DNA from 2 places in the Pseudomonas sp. XP1 genome. Region 2 is predicted to be linked to the other one. Evidence: riboswitches for the same ligand, from Rfam matches in the RefSeq annotation. Region 2 holds a riboswitch; the other holds the start of a gene.
The links. Region 2 has a riboswitch for thiamine pyrophosphate ahead of thiC (phosphomethylpyrimidine synthase ThiC). Riboswitches for the same ligand answer to the same signal wherever they lie in the genome.
Positions count from the first base shown of each region.

Region 1: another riboswitch for thiamine pyrophosphate. It lies ahead of ACK1U9_RS16005 (TenA family protein); the one in region 2 lies ahead of thiC (phosphomethylpyrimidine synthase ThiC).

Region 1 covers NZ_JBNRIJ010000017.1:17,881-21,737, forward strand. Annotated here, with positions in the region: gene codA (cytosine deaminase) at 1-2, opposite strand, end outside; gene tenA (thiaminase II) at 229-891, opposite strand; gene ACK1U9_RS16005 (TenA family protein) at 888-1,535, opposite strand; TPP riboswitch at 1,615-1,729, opposite strand; gene ACK1U9_RS16010 (Ig-like domain-containing protein) at 1,971-3,857, shown strand, end outside.
Region 2 covers NZ_JBNRIJ010000030.1:20,436-24,292, reverse strand. Annotated here, with positions in the region: gene cytX (putative hydroxymethylpyrimidine transporter CytX) at 1-735, opposite strand, end outside; gene thiC (phosphomethylpyrimidine synthase ThiC) at 901-2,781, opposite strand; TPP riboswitch at 2,936-3,042, opposite strand; gene ACK1U9_RS20670 (TolC family outer membrane protein) at 3,202-3,857, shown strand, end outside.

The sequences.
Region 1 (3,857 bases), on a different contig from region 2:
ATGATGCTTCTCCCTGGGCTTTGCGGGTGGCCCCTACCAGCATAGTGGCCCAAGCCTTGTGGTATTTGCTACTGGCCCTATCGCCGGCAAGCCAGCTCCCACAGGTAAATCACAGCCTTGAAGTCTGCGCAGTACCTGTGAGCTCCCACAGGTAAACCACAGCCTTGAAGTCTGCGCAGTACCTGTGGGAGCTGGCTTGCCGGCGATAGGGCCGGCGCAGGCAGCAAATCAGGCTCCGTCCAACCCCATCTGCCAGAAGTCCGCCTCCAGGCTGGACGCCTGGCCGAAAATCCCCACCAGCTCGGCAAACCGTTGCTCGGTCATGCTCCGCGCTGCCAGCTCGTCCAGATGCTTGCGCGCCGCGGTGGCGACACCCTGGTAGCCTTCACCGGCATACTCGGCGATCCACTCGCGGTACGGGTGATTGCTCAGATCGCCAATGCGCTCGGACAACGCACGGCCAATCTCGGCATAGCCGATTACACAAGGCGCCAAGGCCACATGCAACTCCAGCAGGTCACCCGCGGCACCACAGTCCAGCACATAGCGGGTATAGGCAACCGTGGCCTGGTGTTCAGGCGCGGCCTCGATATCGGCCTGGGTCAGACCCCAGCGTGCGCACAGGCGCAAGTGCAGCTCGGTTTCATCCAGAATCGCCGCCAGCCCGGCCTGCGCGGCGCGGATGTCGGCCGGGCGCCGGCTCTTGTAGGCGGCCAGCGCCCAGGCGCGGGCGAACTGGATGAGGAACAGGTAATCCTGTACCAGATAGGTGCGAAAGGCGGCTTCGCTCAACGTACCCTCGCCCATCTGGCGCACGAATTCGTGGTCGACGTAGCTGTTCCACTGCGGCGTGGCGGCAGCCTTGAGGCGGTCGAAGATATCCATGCTCATTTTTCCTCCGGGTAGACGGCATCGAAGAAGGCCAGCTCCAGCGCCACGGTGCGCAGGTAGAAGTCAGCTGCCAGCGCGGCTTCCTGCGGGCCGACCCGGTCGAGTTCGGCTTGCAGGAAGGCAACGAAGTCCTGGAATGCCGGGTTGTCGTGCAGGGTGATCCATTCGGCATGGACGAAGTTGTCCGGCATCGGTTTTGGCGCCTTCAGCGCCCAGTCCAGGTACAGGCCTTCGGCGACGTTGAGTACTGCCAGTGCGGCCGCATAGGACCGGGTGGCCGCCGCTTCGCGCATGATCGCCTTGAAGCCTGCGGTTGGCACGGTGTCGGCCGGTTCGCTGCGTTGCGTGGGGCTCACCCCCAGGGCCTCGAAGGCGCGCAGGAAGTAGGTGTTCTCGTCACTGGAGATCATCCCGGCAAAGCGGCCGAAGCGCAGGCGCGCCTCGAACGTGTCGGCGGTGGCGATGGCCGCGCCCAGCAGGGTCAGGAAGCTGTCGAGGAAGCGGTGGTCCTGCACCAGGTAGTCGACCATGATCGGGTCCGGCAGGCTGCCATCGCACAATTGGGTGACGAAGCGGTGGCCAACGGCCGCCGACCAGGTCGGCTCGCTGCGGCGGCGCAGGGACTGGCTGAAGCGTTCGGTCATGTTGCTGTCCTTGATGGAGAGTGACAGCGAGACCGCGGTGGTTGGCATGGACGGGCCTCGCAGTGAGGCCGGCAAAAAGGCAGGTTTCAAGTCCCATCCCTTCGCCGGCATGATCCGGATCAGGTTCGAAGGGTCACCGCGCTGCAGCGTCCAGCGGTTTCTCAGCCCGTTGCCGGGCTCCCCTTGGTGGCGCTCAGGTATACCCCAGGGCGCCGCTGCTGTCACCACCCAATCTGGGGGAAATGGGTGACCCACAAGTGGGGGGCTCACCCATTTTTGACGCCATGGCCATTAGCTCACATCAGGCGCCACAAGGGTTTGTTTAGAAACACATTCCTCGCATTTGGGTTGGCACAGCCGTTGCTCCAGCCCCAAAAACGGGCAAAACGCCACTGATGGCTGAAAGCCATAAGGCCGCGAGCGAGGCATAAGGCAATGAAAACACCTGCCGTGATCCACCCTGCCAGGCATGCATTCCAGCTATCCACCCTCACCACGCTGATGCTCGGCCTCGGGCTGGTGACGGCGACCGCCGCTCCCCTCGACGACAACAGCATGCCACCGCCGACCGACCCGTCGGCCTACACTGACCAGCCAGCCGACCCGACAAAGGCCTTGCTGGACCTGTTCAACATGCCGCCGGCCAACCAAGGTTCGCTGGAGCTGACCAATGGCGTGTACGGCAACCGCGACACGGTAAGCGCCAACAATGTGTTGCCACCGGCCCTGCAAACCGACAACAAATACCCCACCAATGGCAAGCCCAGCCCGCTGTTCGGGGCACTGCCGTTTACCCAGCAGCTACTGCTGTTCGAGGAATTCGGCACGGAAAAACTCGACCCCACGCTGCCGCCGCCAACCCTGACCTTCCCGGTGCCCACCCTGGGTGCGGCACCGGCGCAGGACCCCAACGTGGTTGCGCGCAGCGGCCCTAGCGGCACGGCCCTGGAAGCCTTCCTCAAACAGCCGGGCCTGTACCCGTTCCCGACCCAGTATTCCAATGTGCTCGACCGCAACCCGTGGAAGGCGCAGATTGAAATGTTCCTCAACCGCCAGCCGGTCGGCTCGCCGGCGGAAGGCCGGCCACCAGGAAAAGGCTGGTCGCACCAGCGGTGGAACGAGTTCTACCCGCAGGCGGGCTTCAAGACCGCCCAGGCTGGTGCACGCATCAACCAAGGACTGCGTGACCGCAAGCAACTGCACAACTATGCAGTCGGTGAATTTGCCCCGGGAGGTCTGTACTACCAGACCTCTGACATCCCGAACACGCTCGGCACCACCAAGGGCATCGACACCCGATTCCATCCGAAGATGCCATTGCAAAACCACAAATCGGTATGGACCTTCGACGGTACGTTCCCGCCCAAACTGCTGATGGCGCGCCATGGTCAGCCGATCCTGATGCGCCATTACAACGCCCTGCCGATCGACCCAGCAGCCAACAACGGCTTTGGCCTGCACACCCTCTCCACCCACGAGCACAACGGCCATTCGCCGGCCGAGAGCGATGGCTATGCCAATGCCTACTTCTTCCCCGGCCAGTATTACGATTACCGCTGGCCGTTGCAGCTGGCTGGTTACGACACCATCAACACCCGCGCCCAGGACCCACGCGCGGCGTTCCCCTGCTCGCCGGGGGAAACGCTGTTCGTCAATGACGCCTCGCCAGGGCTGAAAACCTGCCAGAACGGCAGCATCAAGATCCGTGGTGACTGGCGCGAAACCATGAGCACCCATTGGTTCCACGACCACATGATGGATTTCACGGCACAGAACGTCTACAAAGGCAACGCCGTGATGATGAACTACTACAGTGCCCTGGACCGCGGCAACGAGGCCCTGCAGGATGGCGTCAACCTGCGTTTCCCCAGTGGCTCGGGCATGCCGTGGGGCAACCGCGACTACGACGTCAACCTGGTGATCGCCGACAAGGCCTGGGATGCCAACGGCCAGCTGTGGTTCAACCCGTTCAACACAGATGGCTTCCTCGGCGACCAGATCCTGGTCAACTGGCAGTACCGGCCCACGCTCAAGGTGCGCGCGCGCAGCTACCGCTTCCGTATCCTGAACGGCTCGGTGTCGCGCTACTTCAAGTTCGCCGTGGTGCGTGAAATTGCCGGTACCAGTGGCGAATTCAAAGGCCCCACCGGCTCCAACCTGTCGTATGCGCGAGTGCCGTTCCACATGATCGCCAACGACGGCAACATCATGGAACACACCGTTCCGTTCGACGGTACCCTGGACCTCAACGGTGACGGCAACCTGCAGGACAACAACGGCATCCTGCCGCTGCAAGGCATTGCCGAGCGCTACGACATCATC
Region 2 (3,857 bases):
GAAGTAGCCCACCACCGTACCGCCGAATACATGTTTGCCGTTACGGGCAAAACGCGAATAGTCGGCGATCAGCGGCAACCAGGACAGCGGCATGGCGATGGCGATATCGAAGCCCACGGCCAGCGACATCGAACCGTCACCGGCACGGTTCCACAGTACGGCCAGGTCGGCCTTGGCGAACAGGTTCCAGGTCAGCCACAGGCAAGCGCCCAGCAGCAGCCAGATGCCCCAGGTGCGCAGCACCTTGCGCACGAACGCCAGCGGCCCACCGACCGCGAGCAAGGTGGCCAGGGCGCCGAAGCACAGGGTCCAGAGCACAGGGCTGTTCCAGGCGCTGGCTTCGCCGAACACCCGCGCGCCCAGAAGGCTGGCGGCATCGCGCATCACGATGATCTCGAACGCGCCCCAGCCCACCAGTTGCAGCAGGTTGAGCAGCGCCGGCAAGCGCGCGCCGTGGCCCCCCAGGCTCAGCTTGAGCGTGCCCATGGCCGACAGGCCGGTATCGCTGCCAATGACACCGGCAGCCCCCAGCAACAGCACACCCACACCGGTGCCCAGAGCGATGGCCAGCACTGCGCCGGCAAGGCCCAGGCCAGGGGCGAGCATGGCGCCGACCTGCAGCACCATCAGGCCGATGCCGAGGGAGAACCATAGCGAGAACAGGTCGCGGGCGCCGAAGATACGCTGGGCGATTGGGACCGGGTGGTCGGGGGAGAATTGGCTGGGAGATGTCATGGTTGGCGCTCGCCGGCAATGTTGTTGGTGTTCCTGGCGAGGACTGCGTCCTCGTATCGCGACACAAGGCCGCTCCCACAAAAACCGCGCTGGCCTCAAGCCTTGCGCAGTCCCTGTGGGAGCGGCCTTGCGTCGCGAAAGGGCCGCAAAGCGGCCCCAGCGGTCTTAGACTTTGTGATACAGCTGGCTGCCTTCCTGGCGGAACCGCTCGGCCTGTTCGCGCATGCCTTGCTCGACCGTCACATCCACGGTTTCGATCTTGGCAGCGTATTCACGCACTTCCTGGGTAATCTTCATCGAGCAGAACTTCGGCCCGCACATCGAGCAGAAGTGCGCAACCTTGGCCGATTCCTTCGGCAGGGTCTCGTCGTGGTAGGCACGGGCGGTGTCCGGGTCCAGGCCGAGGTTGAACTGGTCTTCCCAACGGAACTCGAAGCGTGCCTTGGACAAGGCGTTGTCACGAATCTGCGCACCCGGGTGGCCCTTGGCAAGGTCGGCGGCATGAGCGGCGATCTTGTAGGTGATGATGCCGGTCTTCACGTCATCCTTGTTTGGCAGGCCCAGGTGCTCCTTGGGCGTGACGTAGCAGAGCATGGCGCAACCGAACCAGCCGATCATCGCCGCACCAATGCCCGAGGTGATGTGGTCGTAGCCAGGAGCGATATCGGTGGTCAGCGGGCCGAGGGTGTAGAACGGCGCCTCGTCGCAGCACTCCAGCTGCTTGTCCATGTTTTCCTTGATCAGCTGCATCGGCACGTGGCCCGGGCCTTCGATCATGCACTGAACATCGTGCTTCCAGGCGATCTTGGTCAGCTCGCCGAGGGTTTCCAGCTCACCGAACTGCGCGGCATCGTTGGCGTCGGCAATCGAGCCGGGACGCAGGCCGTCGCCCAGCGAGAAGCTGACGTCGTAGGCCTTCATGATTTCGCAGATTTCGTCGAAGTGGGTGTACAGGAAGTTTTCCTTGTGGTGCGCCAGGCACCACTTGGCCATGATCGAGCCACCACGGCTGACGATACCGGTGACGCGCTTGGCAGTCAGCGGTACATAACGCAGCAGCACACCAGCGTGGATGGTGAAGTAGTCCACGCCCTGCTCGGCCTGCTCGATCAGGGTGTCGCGGAACAGCTCCCAGGTCAGGTCTTCGGCCACGCCGTTGACCTTTTCCAGGGCCTGGTAGATCGGCACGGTACCAATCGGCACCGGCGAGTTGCGGATGATCCACTCACGGGTTTCGTGAATGTGCTTGCCGGTGGACAGGTCCATGACCGTGTCCGAACCCCAGCGGATGCCCCAGGTCAGCTTGGCCACTTCTTCCTCAATAGAGGAACCCAGGGCGCTGTTGCCGATGTTGCCGTTGATCTTCACCAGGAAGTTGCGGCCGATGATCATCGGTTCCAATTCCGGGTGGTTGATGTTGGCCGGGATGATCGCGCGACCACGGGCGATTTCCTGGCGAACGAACTCGGGGGTGATTTCTTTCGGGATGTTGGCCCCAAAGCTGTGACCGGCGTGCTGCTCGTCGAGCAGGCCGGCGGCGCGCGCCTCTTGCAGCTTCATGTTTTCGCGAATGGCCACGTATTCCATCTCGGCGGTGATGATGCCCTGACGGGCATAGTGCATCTGCGAGACGTTGGCGCCGGCCTTGGCACGGCGCGGGTTGCGCACGTGGGCGAAACGCAGCTTGGCCAGTTCGGCATCGTTCAGGCGCTGCTGGCCGAAGTGCGAGCTCAGGCCGGCCAGGCGCTCGGTGTCACCGCGTGCTTCGATCCACGCCGAACGCACATCGGCCAGGCCCTTGCGCACATCGATGACAACGTTGGGGTCGGTATACGGGCCGGAAGTGTCGTAGACCAGCACAGGGGCATTGGACTCGCCACCGAAATCGGTCGGGGTGTCGTCCAGGCTGATTTCACGCATGGGCACGCGGATGTCCGGGCGCGAGCCTTCGACATACACCTTGCGCGAACGCGGGAACGGTTGCACGGACTGCTGATCGACTTGTGCCGATTCGCTGAGGTTGATCGCTTTTTCTTGTTTGGTCATCACAGGCTCTCCAGACGGCTTCCTAGCAGTGGAATGTCGGGGTGAACCTGAAAGGCGCGGACGCACCCTTGATGGGTGCAGTGCCGGATATGAGGGTGCCTGAAGCTGCATGCAGCTGTGACATTCCCGGACCTGGCACAAGAGGCTCCACGGGAAGGCGAGCAATCTTGTTCCCTACGCAGGCGCTAACCTGATCAGGTTCAACGGGATCCGCAACTTTGCGATCTCAGCCTTTGCTTCAAGGCACCCCGACAAGAACATGCGCAGTCTAGACTGGAGTGGTCGGCAAAGCCAAGCGGGTAAATACGCGGATGATGAAAGGCACTCGAGCGATTGTTGCCGGGGGCGCATGGCACTACACTGGCCCGTCGATCGATACTCAACAGTTCAGTAATTAAATTTCGTACAAGGATTGCCTCTATGCTGCGCAAACTCTCACTGGCGATAGCCGTGTCTTGTGCGTCCAACGGAGTGGTCTGGGCAGCGGACGTGCCCCAAACAGTCAAGACCGACCTGGTCAGCGTCTACCAGGAAGCGGTCGACAATAACGCTGACCTGGCTGCAGCCCGCGCCGATTACGGCGCCCGCCGTGAAGTGGTACCACAGGCTCGCGCCGGGTTGCTGCCTAACCTTTCGGCCGGTGCCGAAATGCTGAACACCCGCACCAAGCTGGACGAACCATCGGCCACCAGCAACCGCAGCGGCAATACCTGGAGTGCGACCCTGGCGCAACCTATCTTCCGCGCTGACCGCTGGTTCCAGTTGCAGGCGGCCGAGGCGGTCAACGAACAGGCGGCGCTGGAGCTGTCGGCGACCGAGCAGAACCTGATCCTGCAAACCGCGCAGAATTACTTCGCCGTGCTCCGTGCCCAGGACAACCTGGCCGCGACCAAGGCCGAGGAAGCTGCCTTCAAGCGCCAGCTGGACCAGTCCAACGAACGATTCGACGTCGGCCTCTCCGACAAGACCGACGTGCTGCAATCCCAGGCCAGCTACGACACGGCGCGGGCCAACCGGATCATTGCCGAGCGCCAGGTACAGGATGCCTTCGAGGCCCTGGTAACCCTGACCAACCG